Regions from separate parts of the Geobacillus sp. E263 genome, predicted to be linked through region 2. Evidence: a T-box and tRNA genes for the amino acid it is inferred to sense, from the RefSeq annotation. Region 2 holds a T-box; the other holds one or more tRNA genes.
The links. The T-box of region 2 lies ahead of tyrS (tyrosine--tRNA ligase). A T-box ahead of a tRNA ligase gene usually reads a tRNA of that ligase, here a tRNA-Tyr.
Positions count from the first base shown of each region.

Region 1: it has a tRNA-Tyr gene. The T-box ahead of tyrS (tyrosine--tRNA ligase) is inferred to sense a tRNA for this amino acid. The anticodon was not compared.

Region 1 is NZ_CP041632.1:3,309,010-3,319,845, reverse strand. Features, by position in the region: rRNA gene FNL97_RS16960 (23S ribosomal RNA) at 1-2,249, shown strand, start outside; rRNA gene rrf (5S ribosomal RNA) at 2,530-2,646, shown strand; tRNA gene FNL97_RS16950 (tRNA-Asn) at 2,799-2,873, shown strand; tRNA gene FNL97_RS16945 (tRNA-Thr) at 2,875-2,947, shown strand; tRNA gene FNL97_RS16940 (tRNA-Glu) at 2,966-3,037, shown strand; tRNA gene FNL97_RS16935 (tRNA-Val) at 3,050-3,125, shown strand; tRNA gene FNL97_RS16930 (tRNA-Thr) at 3,283-3,355, shown strand; tRNA gene FNL97_RS16925 (tRNA-Tyr) at 3,365-3,449, shown strand; tRNA gene FNL97_RS16920 (tRNA-Gln) at 3,542-3,616, shown strand; tRNA gene FNL97_RS16915 (tRNA-Lys) at 3,835-3,907, shown strand; tRNA gene FNL97_RS16910 (tRNA-Gly) at 3,915-3,986, shown strand; tRNA gene FNL97_RS16905 (tRNA-Ala) at 4,007-4,079, shown strand; gene rocF (arginase) at 4,246-5,148, shown strand; gene sigW (RNA polymerase sigma factor SigW) at 5,308-5,871, shown strand; gene rsiW (anti-sigma-W factor RsiW) at 5,885-6,496, shown strand; gene cdaA (diadenylate cyclase CdaA) at 6,598-7,419, shown strand; gene FNL97_RS16880 (CdaR family protein) at 7,412-8,647, shown strand; gene glmM (phosphoglucosamine mutase) at 8,676-10,022, shown strand; gene glmS (glutamine--fructose-6-phosphate transaminase (isomerizing)) at 10,487-10,836, shown strand, end outside.
Region 2 is NZ_CP041632.1:720,480-731,315, forward strand. Features, by position in the region: gene FNL97_RS03715 (transglycosylase domain-containing protein) at 1-1,512, opposite strand, end outside; T-box leader at 1,680-1,900, shown strand; gene tyrS (tyrosine--tRNA ligase) at 1,949-3,208, shown strand; gene rpsD (30S ribosomal protein S4) at 3,297-3,899, opposite strand; gene FNL97_RS03730 (sensor domain-containing diguanylate cyclase) at 4,241-6,118, shown strand; gene msrC (free L-methionine (R)-S-oxide reductase MsrC) at 6,170-6,649, opposite strand; gene hisJ (histidinol-phosphatase HisJ) at 6,708-7,511, opposite strand; gene ezrA (septation ring formation regulator EzrA) at 7,697-9,400, shown strand; gene FNL97_RS03750 (cysteine desulfurase family protein) at 9,565-10,707, shown strand; gene thiI (tRNA uracil 4-sulfurtransferase ThiI) at 10,713-10,836, shown strand, end outside.

The DNA of each region.
Region 1 (10,836 bases), 890 kb from region 2:
TGAATAGGGCGTTTAGTACGTCGTCGTAGACCCGAAACCAGGTGATCTACCCATGTCCAGGGTGAAGGTAGGGTAACACCTACTGGAGGCCCGAACCCACGCACGTTGAAAAGTGCGGGGATGAGGTGTGGGTAGGGGTGAAATGCCAATCGAACCTGGAGATAGCTGGTTCTCCCCGAAATAGCTTTAGGGCTAGCCTCAAGGGAAGAGTCTTGGAGGTAGAGCACTGATTGAGCTAGGGGCCCTCATCGGGTTACCGAACTCAGTCAAACTCCGAATGCCAACGACTTATCCTTGGGAGTCAGACTACGAGTGATAAGATCCGTGGTCGAGAGGGAAACAGCCCAGACCACCAGCTAAGGTCCCAAAGTGCACGTTAAGTGGAAAAGGATGTGGAGTTGCCCAGACAACCAGGATGTTGGCTTAGAAGCAGCCATCATTTAAAGAGTGCGTAATAGCTCACTGGTCGAGTGACTCTGCGCCGAAAATGTACCGGGGCTAAACGTGCCACCGAAGCTGTGGGATGACCGCCCGTCATCGGTAGGGGAGCGTTCTAAGCGCGCCGAAGCGAGACCGGAAGGACTCGTGGAGCGCTTAGAAGTGAGAATGCCGGTGTGAGTAGCGAAAACAGAGGTGAGAATCCTCTGCACCGAAAGCCTAAGGTTTCCTGAGGAAGGTTCGTCCGCTCAGGGTTAGTCGGGACCTAAGCCGAGGCCGAAAGGCGTAGGTGATGGGCAACAGGTTGAGATTCCTGTACCACCTCCTCACCGTTTGAGCAATGGGGGGACGCAGGAAGGTAGGGCGAGCAGGCTGCTGGAATAGCCTGTCCAAGCGGTTAGGCTGCCAGATAGGCAAATCCGTCTGGCGCAAAGGCTGAGCCGTGATGGCGAAGGGACCATCGGTCCCGAAGTCCCCGATCCTACACTGCCAAGAAAAGCCTCTAGCGAGGTGAGAGGTGCCCGTACCGCAAACCGACACAGGTAGGCGAGGAGAGAATCCTAAGGTGCGCGGGAGAACTCTCGTTAAGGAACTCGGCAAAATGACCCCGTAACTTCGGGAGAAGGGGTGCTCTCTTGGGTGATGAGCCCGAGAGAGCCGCAGTGAAAAGGCCCAAGCGACTGTTTATCAAAAACACAGGTCTCTGCGAAGCCGAAAGGCGAAGTATAGGGGCTGACACCTGCCCGGTGCTGGAAGGTTAAGGGGAGCGCTTAAGCCGCAAGGCTGAAGGTGCGAACCGAAGCCCCAGTAAACGGCGGCCGTAACTATAACGGTCCTAAGGTAGCGAAATTCCTTGTCGGGTAAGTTCCGACCCGCACGAAAGGTGTAACGACTTGGGCACTGTCTCAACGAGAGACCCGGTGAAATCATACTACCTGTGAAGATGCAGGTTACCCGCGACAGGACGGAAAGACCCCGTGGAGCTTTACTGCAGCCTGATATGGAATTTTGGTATCGCTTGTACAGGATAGGTGGGAGCCTGAGAAGCCGGAGCGCCAGCTTCGGTGGAGGCGCCGGTGGGATACCACCCTGGCGGTATTGAAATTCTAACCCGCACCCCTTATCGGGGTGGGAGACAGTGTCAGGTGGGCAGTTTGACTGGGGCGGTCGCCTCCCAAAAGGTAACGGAGGCGCCCAAAGGTTCCCTCAGAATGGTTGGAAATCATTCGTAGAGTGCAAAGGCACAAGGGAGCTTGACTGCGAGACGGACAGGTCGAGCAGGGACGAAAGTCGGGCTTAGTGATCCGGTGGTTCCGTATGGAAGGGCCATCGCTCAACGGATAAAAGCTACCCCGGGGATAACAGGCTGATCTCCCCCAAGAGTCCACATCGACGGGGAGGTTTGGCACCTCGATGTCGGCTCATCGCATCCTGGGGCTGTAGTCGGTCCCAAGGGTTGGGCTGTTCGCCCATTAAAGCGGTACGCGAGCTGGGTTCAGAACGTCGTGAGACAGTTCGGTCCCTATCCGTCGCGGGCGCAGGAAATTTGAGAGGAGCTGTCCTTAGTACGAGAGGACCGGGATGGACGCACCGCTGGTGTACCAGTTGTCCCGCCAGGGGCACCGCTGGGTAGCTATGTGCGGAAGGGATAAGCGCTGAAAGCATCTAAGCGTGAAGCCCCCCTCAAGATGAGATTTCCCATCGCGTCAAGCGAGTAAGATCCCTCGAAGATGACGAGGTCGATAGGTCCGAGGTGGAAGCGTGGCGACACGTGGAGCTGACGGATACTAATCGATCGAGGACTTAACCAAAGCGAAAAGTGGAGGACGCCCGCCTATCGGCGACACGCGCTGGAGGGCCCGTGAGGAGGCTGTTGCCGCCGCAACGGGACCGAAGCGTCGCGAGCCGATGGCGTCCGGAGCTAGACAAAGTGAAAAGCGGAGGACGCTAGGAGCTAGACAACGGAAAAGCGTAGGCCGCCTATGCAAGACGGCTTCTTCCAAACAGACGGTTATCTAGTTTTGAAGGAATGAAAATTCACTCTTGACAAGCTTATTTGTTTGGATATAATAATATTTGGCTGACAACTTGCCTAGTGACAATAGCGGAGAGGAAACACCCGTTCCCATCCCGAACACGGAAGTTAAGCTCTCCAGCGCCGATGGTAGTTGGGGCCAGCGCCCCTGCAAGAGTAGGTCGTTGCTAGGCAAGTTGAATATTCCAAAGCAGCTCAGTGGGAAGCAACGAGCATAAGCTTCTATGAATAAGCTGCGAGTTGCCTCGACGCATCCAGCTTCTTTGAAAAAGCTTGTAGAGGAAGAGGCAACGAAAAAATTGAGTATAAACCAACAACCCGTTATTCCGCAGTAGCTCAGTGGTAGAGCAATCGGCTGTTAACCGATTGGTCGCAGGTTCGAATCCTGCCTGCGGAGCCATGCTTCCATAGCTCAGTTGGTAGAGCACTTCCATGGTAAGGAAGAGGTCACCGGTTCAAGCCCGGTTGGAAGCTTTCGTATTGTGATTTTTTGGCCCGTTGGTCAAGTGGTTAAGACACCGCCCTTTCACGGCGGTAACACGGGTTCGAATCCCGTACGGGTCACTTTCTTTTTGTGGAGGATTAGCTCAGCTGGGAGAGCACTTGCCTTACAAGCAAGGGGTCGGCGGTTCGATCCCGTCATCCTCCACCACGACATTTTTAATGCCCGCTTAGCTTAATTGGTAGAGACGAGCCTAAGCTTCCGTGAATTCCCTGCGAGTTGTTCCGATGCATATCACTTCGCTGAATAAGCGAGAAGAGGAAGGGACACAAAAAATTAAGTATATATGTCAATACTCCTTTCTTATGCCGGCTTAGCTCAATTGGTAGAGCAACTGACTTGTAATCAGTAGGTTGCGGGTTCAAGTCCTGCAGCCGGCATCATAATATGGAGGGGTAGCGAAGTGGCCAAACGCGGCGGACTGTAAATCCGCTCCCTTTGGGTTCGGCGGTTCGAATCCGTCCCCCTCCACCACCTTATACATAGAGTAATTAGCTGAAATGAAGTATAATTTTTATGTTATGTGAAATAATATTTTTGGGTAGCATTAGGTACTCCAATATTATTGGGCTATAGCCAAGCGGTAAGGCAACGGACTTTGACTCCGTGATGCGCTGGTTCGAATCCAGCTAGCCCAGCCATAATCTCATTAATTAGCTCAGCAGGGAAGCAATGAGCAAAGCTTCTATGAGTTCGCTACGAATTGTCCCGACGCATCCTGCTTCTGTGAATTAGCTAGAAGAGGAAGGGACAACGAGCAGGAGAGTTGATTACCAGTTGCCTCGACACATCCAACATCTTTGAATTGGCTAGCAGAGGAAGAGGCAACAAAAACATGGAGTGTTTTCATTTACTACACGAGCCATTAGCTCAGCAGGTAGAGCATCTGACTTTTAATCAGAGGGTCGGAGGTTCGAGTCCTCCATGGCTCATTGTCATGCGGAAGTAGTTCAGTGGTAGAACACCACCTTGCCAAGGTGGGGGTCGCGGGTTCGAGTCCCGTCTTCCGCTCTTTTACAACAAGATAGTTTGGGGCCTTAGCTCAGCTGGGAGAGCGCCTGCTTTGCACGCAGGAGGTCATCGGTTCGATCCCGATAGGCTCCATTAATATAACATCCCACTTCGTTTTTTCCGAAGTGGGATTTTTTGTTTATTGTGATTGCAGACTGTTCTTTTTTTATAAGAATAAATATTCAAAAAACTGTCGAGTTGAGTCAATATGATATTTTTGTCTACAATTGAAGTAGCACAATGGGAAGGAGAGGGAAACATGAAGACGGTATCGATTATTGGTGTACCGATGGATTTAGGGCAGACACGTCGTGGTGTAGATATGGGGCCGAGTGCCATGCGTTATGCAGGGGTAATCGAGAGGTTAGAACGTCTTCATTATGAAATTGAAGATCTAGGCGATATTCCAATTGGAAAAACAGAACATCCTGATGATGAAGGATCACGGCTCAACTTACGAAATTTGAAAGCGGTTGCAGAAGCGAATGAAAAATTGGCAAAAACAGTGGACGAAGTGATCAAAAGGGGGCGCTTCCCTCTCGTGTTGGGCGGTGATCATAGCATTGCCATTGGTACATTAGCTGGTATTGCGAAGCATTATAAGAATTTAGGAGTTATTTGGTATGACGCCCACGGTGATTTAAATACGCCAGAAACCTCTCCATCCGGAAACATTCATGGCATGCCGCTGGCTGTGAGTCTTGGTTTAGGACATCCATATTTGACGAATATCGGCGGTTATAGCCCAAAAGTGAAACCTGAAAACATTGTTCTTATTGGCATTCGCTCTCTGGACGAAGGGGAAAAGCAGTTAATCCGTGAAAAAGGGATTAAAGTATATACGATGCATGAAATAGATCGTCTCGGCATGACGACAGTAATGGAAGAAACGATTGCATATTTAAAAGAACGAACGGATGGAGTGCATTTATCACTTGATTTAGACGGACTTGATCCGAACGATGCACCGGGAGTGGGTACGCCAGTTATCGGTGGTCTTACTTATCGTGAAAGCCATTTGGCAATGGAAATGCTCGCAGAGGCAAAACTAATTACATCAGCGGAATTTGTAGAGGTGAATCCGATTTTAGATGAGCGCAATAAGACTGCTTCTGTTGCTGTAGGATTGATGGGGTCCCTTTTTGGAGAAAAGCTGGTGTAACGGTGTAAAAACAGCAGATTTTACAGAATCTGCTGTTTTTATTTTGCTTAGGAAAGATTAGGCGGATATGATAAAATAAATGGTGCATGTTTGCATGAAACTTTTTTTATTTGTGAACGTAATACACTGTAGCCGCAGTGAGCGGGGGTACGTATTATTATGGAGATATTTGTGAAAAAACGTATAAAAGCGGTCAAAAAAGGCGATCAAAATGCCTATGCTGATATTGTAGACCTTTATAAAGATAAAATATACCGTTTATGTTATCGTATGCTAGGAAATCGCCATGAGGCGGAAGATGCTGCGCAAGAAGCGTTTATCCGCGCTTATGTTAATATTCATACGTATAATCCAAATATGAGGTTTTCCTCGTGGCTTTACCGAATTGCCGCCAATTTAGCGATTGATAAGATTCGGAAGAAAAAACCGGATGCCTATTTAGACGAAGAGATAAGCGGTACTGATGGGCTTACAATGTATTCACAGCTTTCCTCTAGCGAAGCTTCTCCGGAAGAAACATTAGAAAGTTTGGAGCTACAGGAAACAGTACAGAAAGCAATTGAACAACTTCCAGAAAAATATCGTAGTGTTATTGTATTGAAGTATATAGAAGGGCTATCATTACAGGAGATTAGCGAAATTTTAGACTTGCCGCTCGGCACGGTAAAAACGAGACTTCACCGTGGCAGAGAAGCGTTGCGAAAGCATTTGGGTCATTTATGAGAGGGTGAAGAACATGAAATGTCCGCATAACATTGTAAACCTTATGCATGATTTTTTAGATGGTGATATTGGGCCGCATGATGAAAAAATATTAAGGGAGCATTTGCAACAATGTTCAGCATGCGCTGATCATTTTAATGGACTAGAGAAAACAGTCGCGTTCATTCAGCATGCGTCCCATCTCACCCCTCCTTCGGATTTTACGGCCCGTGTGATGGCACAGCTACCGAAAGAAAGAAAGATGATTCGTGTTAGAAGGTGGCTGCAAACCCATCCGTTTATTACCGCTGCATCGTTATTTATGATGTTGACGATAGGCAGTCTATTTACCACATGGAACACACAGAAACAATTTTCTGTTTCCACACATGAAAATGTCATTATTCGCGGTCATACTGTCATTGTTCCGAAAGGAGAAGTCGTTCAAGGAGATATTGTCGTTCGCAACGGTTCTATAAAGATAGAAGGGAAAGTCGAGGGCAATGTCACCGTGATTCATGGAGAAAAATATTTAGCTTCTGCAGGACAAGTAACAGGAGAAATTGAAGAAATTAACCAAGTATTTGAGTGGATTTGGTATAATATTAAGGAACGAATCAAGGATGCGGTGGAAGCGTTCGAATAGAGAGCCATCTTTTTTGATGGCTTTTTTATATGATATGTTATAATAGAAGGGTTGTTTCAATAAAATTATGTTTGAATTAGAATGATAAAGGAAGTGTGAAAATGCCTTTCGGAGAGCTCCCGATTTTAAGTTATTTAGGCAAGGCCGTCGATATTCTTGTTGTTTGGTATGTTATATATAAATTAATCATGATGATTCGCGGGACGAAGGCAGTCCAGCTTCTAAAAGGAATTATTCTTATTATACTAGTGCATATTGTTAGTAACTTTCTCGGTCTTAACACGCTGCAATGGCTAATGGATCGAGCAATCACATGGGGGTTTCTCGCTATTATTATTATCTTCCAGCCGGAATTGCGGCGTGCGCTTGAGCAAATAGGACGGGGAAAGCTGTTTTCTCGAAGTAGTTCGAATGAGGACGAAGAGCAAGTAAAAATGGTTGAAGCGATTATTAAAGCGACGGAATATATGGCAAAACGGAGAATAGGCGCGTTAATTTCCATTGAACGGGAAACAGGAATGGGAGATTATATTGAAACAGGCATTATTTTGAATGCCCGTGTTTCCTCTGAACTATTAATTAATATTTTTATCCCTAATACTCCGTTGCACGACGGGGCTGTTATTATTCAAAAAAACCATGTCGCAGCAGCGGCCTGTTACCTGCCGCTTTCAGAAAGCCCTTTTATTTCGAAAGAGCTTGGGACTCGGCATCGCGCTGCATTAGGAATTAGTGAAGTGACAGATAGCATAACGGTTGTTGTATCAGAAGAAACCGGTGCGGTATCGGTCACAAAAAACGGGGAGCTACACAGAGATTTAACCCCGGAGCAGTTTCGGGAGTTGCTTACAAAGGAGCTAGTGCCATCCACAAAGGCGACTTCCTCATCCCGTTGGCAATGGAGGGGGAAGAAACATGGATAAGTTAATGAACAATCATTGGTTTATTAAAATATTTTCTTTACTGTTAGCGATTATGCTTTATATGTCAGCGAATATTGAGAAAGAAACAAAATCGGGAGTGATTACCCGCAATACGGTAGGACAAGAGGATACGGAAACAATGACAAATGTTCCTGTAGTGGTTTATTATGATGAGGAAAATTTAGTTGTCTCCGGTATTCCGAAATATGTGAATGTCACTTTGCAAGGGCCCGCAAGTATTGTTAAGCCGACTGCTTTACAGCGCAATTTTGAAGTGTATATCGACTTAACGAATTTACCGTTAGGAACGTATACCGTTCCAATTAAATATAAAGATATATCTGATAAACTAAAGGTCAACATCCACCCTTCAGTCGCAAAAGTAACGATTCAAGAAAAAGTTTCTAAAAATTTCCCTGTCGGGGTTGATTTGATCAATAAAAATAAAGTGCCCGAAGGCTATTTGATTGAAAAGCCGATTGTCAAACCAAACGCCGTTACTATTACGGGTGCCAAAGAATTAATTGAAAGTATATCATCGGTAAAAGCTAGAATTGATTTAGATAGGGCAACAGATACCGTAACAGAGGAATCGAGCGTAACCGTTTATGACAAAAGAGGCAACGTACTTAATGTAGATGTCCAGCCTTCCGTAGTAGAAGTAACCGTTCCGATTAAAAGCCCAAGCAAAACGGTTCCACTGAAAATTAATCGGACAGGATCACTGCGAAAAGGATTAAGTATAGTAAAAATAGAAACCATCCCAAATCAAGTAACTATTTTTGGCTCAAAAGAAAAAATCAATTCCATTGAATTTATTGACGGTATTACGATTCATTTAGATGAAATTACAGAAGATAAGACATTGGAAGTGAATGTTCCGTTGCCTGCAGGAGTAAAAAGTGTGGATCCTTCTAAAATAAAAATAGTCATTGATGTACAAAAAGAAGAATCGAAAACATTAAAAGATGTACCGATTCATGTAGTAGGATTAGGAGATCAATATACGGTTGATTTTGTAGATCTGCAAGAAGGGGCGATGGATGTTCAGCTTTATGGGGCACCGAATGTATTAAGCGATATAACAAAAGACGATATTCAATTATATATAGATGTTAGTGATTTAGGCGTTGGTGAACATGAAGTAAAAGCGGAATTAAATGGTCCACAAAATATCAAATGGCAATTACCGAAAGAAAAAGTAAAAATTAAAATTAATGAACGATAATTTCATTTGCGTAAGGAGAGAGTGTATAATGGGTAAATATTTTGGCACTGATGGTGTTCGTGGAGTAGCGAATCGTGAGTTGACGCCAGAACTGGCATTTAAAATAGGCCGCTGCGGCGGTTATGTATTAACAAAAAGCGAAGAACGGCCAAAAGTATTAATTGGTCGTGATACACGTATTTCTGGTCATATGCTTGAAGGAGCGCTTGTCGCTGGGCTGCTTTCTATCGGGGCGGAAGTGATGCGCCTCGGTGTGATTTCTACACCAGGTGTTGCTTATTTGACAAAAGCGTTGGGAGCGCAAGCGGGAATTATGATTTCCGCATCACATAACCCTGTTCAAGATAATGGAATCAAGTTTTTTGGTCCAGACGGCTTTAAACTTTCCGATGAACAAGAACAAGAAATTGAAGCGTTGATTGATAGCCCGGAAGATATGTTGCCAAGACCGATAGGAAAAGCATTAGGACAAGTGAACGATTATTTTGAAGGCGGCCAAAAGTATTTGCAGTATTTAAAACAGACCATTGACGAAGATTTTTCCGGAATGAAAATTGCGCTCGATTGTGCGCATGGAGCTACTTCGTCTCTTGCCACTCATTTATTCGCCGATTTGGAAGCGGATGTTGTTACAATGGGAGCATCACCGAACGGTCTTAACATTAACGAAGGAGTTGGCTCAACACATCCAGAAGCATTAGCGGCGTTTGTGAAAGAAAAAGGAGCAGATGTTGGACTTGCCTTTGACGGCGACGGGGATCGCTTGATTGCGGTAGATGAATACGGAAATATTGTGGATGGCGACCAAATTATGTACATTTGCGCGAAATATTTAAAAGAAACTGGCCGTCTTAAACATCAAACCGTCGTTTCCACTGTGATGAGCAATCTCGGATTTTACAAAGCGCTTGAGGCGCAAGGAATTCAAAGTGTACAAACAGCTGTTGGCGACCGTTATGTCGTAGAAGAAATGAGAAAAAATGGTTATAACTTAGGCGGAGAACAGTCAGGGCATATTATTTTCCTCGATTACAATACAACAGGAGATGGATTGCTAACGGCATTGCAGCTTGTGAACATTATGAAAGTCAAAGAAAAACCGCTTTCTGAGCTTGCCAGTGAAATGAAAAAATATCCGCAACAGCTGGTAAACATAAAAGTAGCGGATAAGCATAAAGTAATGGAAAATGAAAAAGTAAAAGCTGTTATTCAAGAAGTGGAAGCAGAAATGAACGGAAACGGCCGGGTTCTTGTTCGTCCGTCTGGAACGGAGCCGGTTGTACGTGTGATGGCAGAAGCGCCGACGGAAGAAGCATGCCGGAATTATGTCGAACGGATCGCCTCTGTCGTTCGCGAAGAAATGGGAGTCGAATAAAATAAAACGCTCATAACTAACCTATGTATAAATGGAACATTCTGTTCTATTTATGCATAGGTTATTTTATGAAATAATTCTAACAGTTGACGCTTTTAAAGACGTACTGTAATATTATTTTGTTGTTATTCTAAAAAGAAAGGTGGGTAGAGGTTTTTCATTTGCATTTTTTAAAAAAGCGCCTGGACTAAGCGTGGACGGAAAAACGCTTAGTTGACGAGGAGGAGGTTTATCGAGGTTTCGGCGGATGCCTCCCGGTTGCTGCGATTACAACCGCAAGTCCTTTCTTAAAACAAAGAGGTGACTCTTTGGACAAAGGGAAGGATATAATCGCAAAAATACGGAAATGGGGAGTCTGTCCGCGCAAAAGGGGTCAGACACCTGACAACGTTCCTTGACAAAAAAATAATAGAGGAATTCCTTTGTGCGACAGTCTTCCTGAATATTAAGGAGGATACGGATCTATGTGTGGAATTGTCGGTTACATCGGTCAACAGGACGTAAAAGAAATTTTACTGCGCGGATTAGAAAAATTGGAGTACCGCGGGTATGACTCTGCAGGCATTGCGGTACTAAATGATGAAGGAGTTCACCTTTTTAAAGAAAAAGGACGGATTGCCGATTTGCGGAATGTCGTTGATCCGAGCGTAAGTGCTACTCTTGGAATCGGCCATACACGCTGGGCAACACACGGTGCTCCGAGCCGCATCAACGCGCACCCGCACCAAAGCGCTTCTGGCCGCTTTACATTAGTGCACAATGGAGTTATTGAAAACTATGCGCTTTTAAAACAGGAGTATTTACAAGATGTAAC
Region 2 (10,836 bases):
ATAAGAATACTGCAAGGCGCGTCGAGCGGTGACTAAACCGTGTGTTTTTCGGTCCGCATTTTTTGGAGTGTAATAACCTTTACCTGTCTTGATGTGTAATTCTGTGTCTGGGATGATGGAACCGGGCTGAATAATGCCCATTTCCATTGCTGGCGCATATACGAGCAGCGGTTTCATTGTCGAACCGTTTGATCGATATGCTTGTGTGGCGTGATTGAGCTGCTCTCGCCCGTAATCTCTGCCGCCGACAAAGCTAATAATTCTCCCTGTCTTATTTTCAATAAGGATTGCACCGACTTCGACAGGTTCCCGCTTTGCAACCGTTTTGCCCGTCTGTTGATCTTTTACGTATTGAATAATGTCGTCGCCGTAATATTGATAATTTGCAACTACTTTTTGCATGCGATCGTAAATATTTTTGTCAATCGTTGTGTAAATGTTATACCCGTTTTGGCGAAGCTGTTTTTCTGCTTTTGCTAAATAGCGTTTATAAAGAGATGCGTCTTGCCATAACTGCTGTTTCTCATACCCATCTTTTTTGGCTAAAACTTCCGCTAGCGCTTCTTTCGCACGCTTTTCAATTTCCATCGTGAGCCACGGATATTTCTCAAACGGTGATGGCTTCGGTGGTGCAAAATGTTTGGCGATATCATATTGCAGCGCTTCTCTATATTGCTTTTCGGAAATATAGCCTTCCTGTTTCATGCGTGTTAACACCGTTTTCATGCGATGCAATGCTGGGGATAAATCTTTTTTCACTTTTCCATCGCTTGTAAATGGCGTATAAACGAAAGGGCTTTGCGGAAGGCCGGCTAAAAATGCTGCTTGGGCTAGATTTAAATCTTTCGCATTTACTCCAAAAACGCCTTGGGCCGCTGCTTGGATGCCGGCAATGTTGCGCCCGGATGAGTTTCTGCCGAATGGAACGACATTTAAATATGCCTCTAAAATTTCATTTTTGCTAAAAAATTTTTCGAGGCGAAGCGCAAGCAATATTTCTTTCGCTTTCCGTTCAAACGACGCTTCATTGGTTAATATTTGATTTTTCACAAGCTGTTGCGTTAGCGTGCTTCCGCCTGTTTGCATTGCAGAGTTGGTAGCTTCTTGAAAAAGCGCCCGGATAATTGCTTTTGGAACAATACCGTGATGTTCGTAAAAATATTCGTCTTCTGTTGCGATCAGTGCTTTTATGACGTAAGGGGAAACATCTTTCAATTTTACTCCTTCTCTCTCTAAATCCGTGCGGAAATTTCCAAGATAAACGTTATTGGCGAAGTAAATATGCGTTGTTTCCTCATAGTTGTAAATATCTGTTTTCATTTCTTGATACGAAGGAAGCGGCATATCTTTTACTAAAAAAGCAAAATATCCGGCGCCAAGACCGACCGCAAAGCAAATGGCGCATAGCGCGAAAATAAGAAAAATAAGAAAAAGATTCCAACATACTTCATATGTAATGAGAAAATAGCGCCATGCTTTCTTTAGGGAAAACGTTTGTTTTATATGCTCCATGGGTATTCCCCCTATATAAACAACAAATAAATGTAAACACAGTATATCATATTTTTTGTTGAATATTGCGGCTTTTTGTCATTTTTCTTTCATTATAAATGCGATCTGATTCGGTTTGACAAATTTATGAGAGTATGATAAAAATATGTATATCAAAAACGATATACATAAAAGCGATGACAGGAACGAGTAGTGTTTATCTCCCTGTTTCAGAGAGCTAGTGGTTGGTGTGAACTAGCACATAGATAAACACGAATTACCTCCTCGAGCAGCTTTTGCGAACGGATTGTCCAAGTAGCAAAAGACGGCATTTGCCGTTATCGAAATGAAGTGAGAAAGCGCTATGCTTTCTAAGTAGGGTGGTACCGCGACGTCAATCGTCCCTTCAGTTTAAGGGGCGATTTTTTTATGAAAAAATAAAAAAGGGGTGGATCAAATGGACTTGTTGCAAGAGTTGGAATGGCGCGGATTAATTAACCAAGTCACGGATAAGGAAGGGCTTCAGAAATTACTAAATGAGGAAAAAGTGACGCTATATTCCGGATTTGACCCTACGGCGGACAGTTTGCACATCGGACATTTATTGCCGATTTTAACGCTGCGCCGATTTCAGCTAGCTGGCCATCGTCCAATTGCGCTTGTTGGCGGTGCGACCGGGCTAATCGGAGACCCAAGCGGAAAAAAAAGCGAGCGTACATTAAATGCAAAAGAAACGGTGCAACAATGGAGTGAACGCATTAAAGAGCAATTGTCAAGATTTTTAGATTTTGACGCGAAAGAAAATCCGGCGAAAATCGCCAACAACTATGATTGGATTGGTTCGCTTGATGTGATTACTTTTTTGCGCGATGTTGGAAAAAACTTCGGGCTAAACTACATGCTGGCGAAAGAATCGGTGCAATCGCGCATCGAGACAGGCCTTTCGTTTACGGAGTTTAGCTATATGATTTTACAATCATTGGACTTCTTAAAACTTTATCAAAACGAACAATGTCGTTTGCAAATTGGCGGCAGTGACCAATGGGGAAATATCACAGCAGGATTAGAGTTAATCCGAAAAACGGAAGGAGATGCAAAAGCGTTTGGATTAACCGTTCCGCTTGTTACCAAAGCAGATGGAACAAAATTCGGGAAAACAGAGAGCGGAGCCATTTGGCTTGATCGGAAAAAAACATCTCCATATGAGTTTTACCAATTTTGGATTAACACAGACGACCGTGATGTCATTAAATATTTAAAATACTTTACGTTCTTATCGAAAGAAGAAATTGAAGAGCTAGAAAAACAATTGCAGAAAGCTCCGGAACAGCGTGCGGCGCAAAAAGCGTTAGCCGAAGAAATGACGAAACTTGTCCATGGAGAAGAAGCCTTGAAGCAAGCGATTCGCATTTCGGAGGCGCTCTTTAGTGGAAGTGTGTCACAATTAACAGCAGAGGAAATTGAACAAGGGTTTAAAGACGTTCCTTCTTTTGAATATAAGGGAGAGGAAGTTCCGCTAGTGGAACTCCTTGTCATGGCGAAGATTGTGCCATCGAAACGGCAGGCGAGGGAAGATATTACAAACGGAGCGATTTACATCAATGGCGAGCGCATACAAGACGTCAATGCAGTGATTACAAAAGAAAACCGCATCGAAGGACGTTTTACCATCATTCGCCGCGGAAAGAAAAAATATTATTTAATTCGCTACCAATAAAAAAACCCGGGAAGACCGGGTTTTTTTATTGGTAGATGATCACAAGAAAAAAATCCCTCCAGAACCATATCTGAAGGGATGCAGCGCATTAACGAGAGTAGAACTCAACGATTAATGCTTCGTTAATTTCCGCTGGCAACTCGGAACGCTCAGGTAAACGAGTATACGTGCCTTCCATTTTGTCTGCATCTAATGTTAAATAATCAGGAACAAAGTTGTTTGCTTCCAATGCTTCTTTAATGACTTGAAGGTTGCGAGATTTTTCGCGGACAGAAATCGTTTGGCCAGGTTTCACACGGTAAGATGGAATGTTTACACGGTTTCCGTCAACTAAAATATGGCCGTGCGTTACAAGCTGACGAGCTTGGCGGCGAGTACGCGCAAAGCCTAAACGGTAAACAAGGTTGTCTAAACGTGATTCTAAAAGAATCATAAAGTTTTCCCCGTGTTTACCAGGCATTTTGCCAGCTTCTTCAAACGTTTTGCGGAATTGACGTTCGTTTACGCCGTACATATGGCGAAGTTTTTGTTTTTCTTGCAATTGCAGACCATATTCCGAAAGTTTTCTGCGTTGACTTGGACCATGTTGACCTGGTGGGTAAGGACGTTTTTGCAACTCTTTACCTGTACCGCTTAAGGAGATTCCTAGGCGGCGAGAAATTTTCCACGTTGGACCTGTATAACGAGCCATTCAATGCTCCTCCTTTTGCTTTTATTTCGGGTAAAATAAAAGCAGGCGTGCATCAACAATTATGGCCATTTTGTTTTCATGTATCCTCGCTCTAGCAGCTAAGAGTTACACGATACACCTCGTTATCGAGGAACAAAATGGAACCATAAAGGTGAGCACTAAGGCTGCTATATTTTACACAAAGGCTATTATATGACTTTTATAGGGCAAAGTCAATATTTTTATTTTCCTTATTTCAAGATAATATGATATAATAAAAGATGTAATTTTTTGAAAAGTTTTGTATATACTCCATTCTAAAACTAACTGGAATGAGAACATCAGTTTAGGTGAAAAGGGCGATGAAATTAGAAGAAGAAAAGGTGTACGGAGCCTTTAAACAAAAATTTTTTCATTGGTTTTTATCGTATGATGATTATGAGAATTTTTCCAATGTGATCACAGAATTGCTGTTACTACTCAAACAGGAGCTTATGATAAAGCAAGCTGCTTTTTTTGTGTTTGATCCTTTAAATAAATCGTTTTATCCGGAAGCAATCACGAAATCAGAAGAAAGTCACTCTCCTTTCTGTCATCAAATTCTGCCTGACAATATAAAAGCAATGGTAGATGATGAGCAGCAGACGATACAAATTCATGAAGATGAAAAGTATATAACCGCGCAAATTTTCCTTCGTCTTTCCGAGGAGTTAATCGGGATGTTGCAGCTAGTGTATGATCGCCAGCTTTTCATAAGCAGAAAGCTGCTAAAAAAAATCAAACAAGATTTTTCAACGCTTTTCCGAAAGTTCAGGATGATATCCCAAGGGCTTAGCGATGAAAAACGTTATGAACAGCTTCATCGGTTTGCCGCGAAAATTCATTCATCGATGAAGATTGATGATGTGCTCGAGGAAATTATTAACACTCTTAAGCAAGTATATCCGTCCTTTACATACCATTTGCTTTTGTCGCACGATAATCAGCATCACGGGCATTTGCCAATCAAACCGCTTGTTTTTGATGAAAGCGGCGAAAATATGGCAGCGATGCAGGCTTTTTTGACGGGGAGAATTCAGTTTGAAGACTCCATTTCGCTGCGTCGTTCCGTTTTGTATGCGCCGATTAAAGGAGCGCAGGGCATTTACGGTGTTATTGAAATTATGGCCCCTTACATTATGGAGTTTCCAAAAAGAGAAATAAATTTTATTTCTTTGCTTGCCAATACGGCGGGAAGCGCGTTGGAAAATGCGAAATTGTATGAGCAATCGCGCCGTCTCATTGCTGATTTACAGCTAATTAATGAAACGATACACCAGTTGAATGCAAATTTGCGTCTTCAAGATGCCATTGAATTTATGGTAAAGCAAATTAAGCAATCGTTTTGTGCGGATGAAGTCGGTTTTTTCTGGTTTGAAGGGAGGAAACGAAAGCTATTACCTGGGAGCACACCATTTTTTCAATCCTGTAAATCCAAAAAGTATATTGAATTTGTGGAAAAGAAAATGAAAACGGAAAAGGATATCGTCTTTGTTGGAGATGCAAAAATTCATGCTTCTCTTTCCGTTCCTGTCTATCACTCTCTAATGGCTGCTCCTATGGTTCAAAATGGGGAGCTAAAAGGAGTTACGATTGTTTTACATCGCGAACCATACCATTTTACGTTTGAAATGTTTAAACTGTTGCAGTCACTGATTCAACATTCCACCCTCGCATTTACGAATGCGATGTTAAGAGAAGAGCTTGAAAAGCACGTTGTTACGGACTATTTGACGAAATTGTATACAAGACGCTATTTAGATGAACAAATCAAAACATCGATGCTTCATGACGAATTTGGAACGTTTATTTTAGTCGATATTGATAATTTTAAACAAGTAAATGATACATATGGACATCAAATCGGGGATCATGTGCTCGTTCAGGTTGCCAATATCATTCGTTCCAATATTCGCGCTAGTGACATCGGCGCTCGTTGGGGCGGGGAGGAACTTGCCGTCTATTTGCCGAAAGTGTCATTAGCCGTAGGAATTTCGATTGCGCATCGTCTTGCTGAAAAAGTAAGAAAGGAAACACATCCTCCTGTAACGATTTCATGCGGCATTTCGTATTGGAAAAAAAATCGTCCCGAAGAAGCGAAAGATTTATTTAAACGGGCTGATGAGGCGCTTTATGCGGCGAAAAGAACAGGAAAGAATTGTATTTTTGTGAAAGATTATGTTCGTCAATATAAAGTGTAAAAAGGAATCCGTTCATTCGGATTCCTTTCTTCTCGATTATTGTTTTCTATCCTATAATATCGCTATAATGACGTCAACGAACTTTTCCAAATATTTTTGATCTGTTTCATCAAAACGATTTTTGATCGGACTATCAATGTCTAGTACACCGATTACATTCCCATCTTTTATCATAGGTACGACAATTTCTGATTGCGATGCAGCATCACATGCAATGTGCCCTGGAAACAGATGAACGTCAGGAACGATGATGGTTTTTTTGTTTTTTGCGGCGGTGCCGCATACACCTTTGCCAAACGGAATGCGTACACAGGCCGGAAGCCCTTGAAACGGACCTAACACAAGCTCATCGTTTTCCGTTAAGTAGAAACCAACCCAATTGATTTGTTCGAAAAAATGATTTAATAAAGCGGAAGCGTTGGCTAAATTAGCGATGAAGTTTGATTCTCCTTCAATTAACGCGCGCAGCTGTTGAATGACAAGTTCGTAGTTTTCTTCCCGTGTTCCGTTATAAGCGACAGCATGAAACAATGTTTTTCCGCCTCCTTTGTCCATATGAGGATATTCTATGGTGGTTATAGAAACTTTGTCAATCGAAAAACGCTTCTTTTAGCATAACGTCCGTTCCTTGATGTAAATCGTTTGCGCTATGTGCGTCTGAACCATATATAATACGGATGTTTCGCTTCATTGCCTCGCGGATTACCCAGTTTGGCGGATACGGCTGCAAACAAAGCGGTTTTCTAGCACCTGCACCGTTATAGTCAAGCTCATAATCGCGGAGTTTTATTTCATCGAGAATCTGTAACAGCGGCTCCGTCATCGGTGAAGAACAAGGGAAGCGTTTTTGAAATTTATGGATAAGCGTCATATGGCCAATGCGTTTCGGTTTATACGGGCCAAGATTTGCGCGAATCGATTGCAAAACTGTGTCGTAATACGTATTGTACACATTGTCGATCGAGCCGAATAATGTTATGATATCGGCGAACATTTCAGGGCTGTAATCGATACAGACGTACTGTCCTTTGCAATAGAGAAAATGTACAGATAAAATGCCGTCATCTAACAACGGTCCGACATCTTCTAAAAATCGTGCTGTTTTTTCTTCGAAACCGAGAATAAAATCGACTTCAAGACCGATGTGGATGATAATATCATTTTGATAACGTGCTTTCAAATCGGTTAATGATGCGAAATAATGATCGATTTGTTCGCGACGCATTGCGCTATCTTGATATGGTGTCGGATCGGTAAATCCTTCCGGAAGCGGGGCATGCTCTGTAAAAGAAATTTCTTTATAGCCAAGCATAATGGCCCGTTCAACGTATTGTTCTAGTGAATCGCCGCTTCCGTGCGGACAAAACGGGGTATGGATATGCCCGTCACGCAAAATGACTCACTCCTTCCTTAATATAAGAAAAATGAAGATTTCTGTGAAAAAAATAAAAAATTTGGTCAAAAAATGTCGTTAACATGGTATCATAAAAACATTGAAAAAACATTACGCAAATTTGCCTTCTCGGTTAACCTCATTTTCTTTTGTGACTAACTCGGGTGCAAGGGGGCTATTTCTTGATGGAAATCGCAGTTATCGTTCTACTCCTTCTTGGCGGAGTAATGATATATAATCATGTGTACCGAAAAAAAATGTATAGCGAAATTGATCGACTGGAAGCGTGGAAAATTTCGATTATGAATCGACCGGTGCCCGATGAGCTTTCGAAAGTAAAACAATTGAATATGACGGGAGAAACGGAACAATTGTTTGAGAAGTGGCGGCAAAAGTGGGACGATCTCGTAGCTGTTAAGTTGCCTGACGTGGAAGAAAAATTATTTGATACAGAAGAATTGCTTGATAAATATCGTTATGCAAAAGCAAAAGCGGTGTTGCGTGAAATCGATCAGCTGCTGCGTCAAGCGGAAGAGGAAGTTCAACTCATTATTGATGAAGTGCATGAATTGATCGGCAGTGAGGAGCAAAACCGTACTGAAATAGAAGAGTTAAGAACAATGTATCGTGAAGCGAAAAAAACGTTGTTGGCTTATCGGTATACGTTCGGAGTTGCAGCGGCAAAGCTAGATGAAAAATTAGAAGAGATCGAATCAAAATTTAAACAGTTTGAGGAATTAACAGCATCAGGAAACTACTTGGCTGCGCGGGAAATCGTTCTTTCATCAAAAGGGGAACTAAACAAAGTTACAGAGATGATGAGCGATATTCCAGAATTATTAACAGAGTGTCAAACAACGATTCCAGCCCAGCTGGAAGAGCTTTACGATGGATATAAAGAAATGAAGCAGGAAGGCTATATCCTTGATCATTTACAAATAGATCGGGAAATAGTGCAAAAGCGGGAAAAAATTGAACAGTGTATGCAAATGATTGGCGATTTGCAAATAGAAGAAGCAAAACAAGGGATTACTGAAATAAAAGAAGAGATTGATACATTATACGATTTATTGGAAAAAGAAGTAATTTCCCATCACTACATAAAAACAGAAATGTCTCGTATTGAAGAAATGTTGAACGAGCTCAACGAAGAAGCGAAAGAAACAAGTGAAGAAACATTGTTTGTACAGCAAAGCTATCGGTTATCGACAAAAGATCTTGAAAAATATCGCAGCATTGAAAAACAAATCCATCAGTTAATGAAGCGTTTTGAAATCATTCAAGCCCGCATTTTAGAAGCGAAAACCGCTCATTCGCTTTTAAAAGAAGAATTAGAGCAGCTGTTGGCGCAAATAGAAATGATGAAAGAAGAGCATGAGGAGTTTCGCAAGATGTTGCAAACATTGCGAAAAGACGAGCTAGTTGCCCGCGAAAAACTAGATGAGATGAAGAAAAAGCTGTCGGAAGCAATGCGGCTTGTGCAAAAAAGCCGGTTGCCAGGGCTTCCAAAATCTTACGAATTGCAATTGTCGGAAGCAAAAGATAGTTTGATGAAAGTCGCGGTGCGTTTGGAGGAAAAACCGCTTAATATGTCTGCTGTCCATCAAGCGTTGGAGGAATCCGGAAACATGGTTCAGCGCGTATATGAACGGACGGTGGAAATGATTGAGCAAGCATCTCTTGTCGAAAAAGTGATTCAATATGGGAACCGCTACCGCCGTCGCTATCCTAGCGTAAAAGAAGGATTGGAAGAAGCCGAATTTCTATTTCGCCATTACGATTATGAACAGGCGCTGGAGCAAGCGGTAGCTGCTTTAGAAAAAGTGGAGCCTGGTGCGCTTCAACGCATTCAACAAATTTTTCGTGATGAACGTTCCAAGGAAGAATAAACGATTCGCAAGACCGATAAATATCAATGGATAGATAGAGATATTTATCGGTTTTTTTGCGAATAATGTAAGTATAATATGTTTCGGTTGATGTTTAACGGCTTTCTTTATTATAATTACTTACTAGTGTACAATTTGTTAACGATAATCGGAGGATGGACGTGATGATTTATTTAGATAACAGCGCAACAACAAAACCGTTTCCTGAAGTGGTGGATTCGTTTGTCACTGTGGCTACAAAGTATTTCGGAAATCCGTCCTCTCTTCACGAATTAGGAATGAAAGCGGAGCGGCTATTAACGCAAGCTCGTGAACAAATTGCCGCGTCATTGCAAGTCAAACCGAGCGAAATTATTTTTACATCTGGAGGAACGGAAGCAAATAATTTTGCCATAAAAGGAGTTGCCTTTCAATATCGCCATCGCGGCAATCATATTATCACGACGGCGATTGAGCATCCATCTGTATCAGAGGCTTGCCATCAATTGGAACAATTAGGATTTGAAGTGACATATTTACCGGTGAATGAAAATGGTGTCGTTACAGTTGAGCAAGTAAAAAAAGCGCTGCGCGATGATACGATTCTCGTTTCGATTATGCATGTCAATAATGAAGTTGGCGCTATTCAACCTGTAGAAGAGATTGGTGAGCTGCTTTCGAGCTATCCGAAAACGATTTTCCATGTCGACCGAGTGCAAGGAATCAGTAAAGTACCGCTTGATATGAAAAAAGCGCATATTGATTTATGTACAATGTCGGCTCATAAGTTTCATGGGCTGCGTGGTGCGGGAATTTTATACGTTCGCCAAGGAATTCAGCTTTCGCCGTTGTTAGCGGGCGGAGGGCAGGAAATGCAGCTCCGTTCTGGGACCGAAAATGTTCCGGCAATTGTAGCAATGGCAAAAGCGTTGCGGATGTCGTTAGAAAAATACGACAAACAAATCGATTATTTACTTGAAGTCAAGCAAGCTTGGCTCAATGAATTAAAAGAGATTCCCTTTATTCAAATAAATACGCCATTAGAGCATTCCGCCCCGCATATTATTAACTTTTCTTTAGATGGCATTAAACCGGAAGTGTTTGTTCATGAATTGGAAAAAAACGATATTTTTGTTTCCACTACATCGGCGTGTTCTTCGAAAAAGAAGGCGCCAAGTAAAACATTATTGGCGATGGGAATGGGGGACAAACGGGCGGAAAGCGGCATTCGCATTAGCCTTTCCTTTGAAAATACGCTCGAAGAAATTCCGATTGCTATCGCCGTGATGAAAAAGGCAATCGAAAAATTAAGAGAGGTAACGAGGTAATTGCTATGAAATATGACCGTATTTTAATTCGCTATGGAGAAATGACGACAAAAGGTCGAAATCGAAACTTGTTTGTTCGCCGTTTAAAAGATAATGTCGCTAAAAAACTTCATGCGTTTCCGAATATTA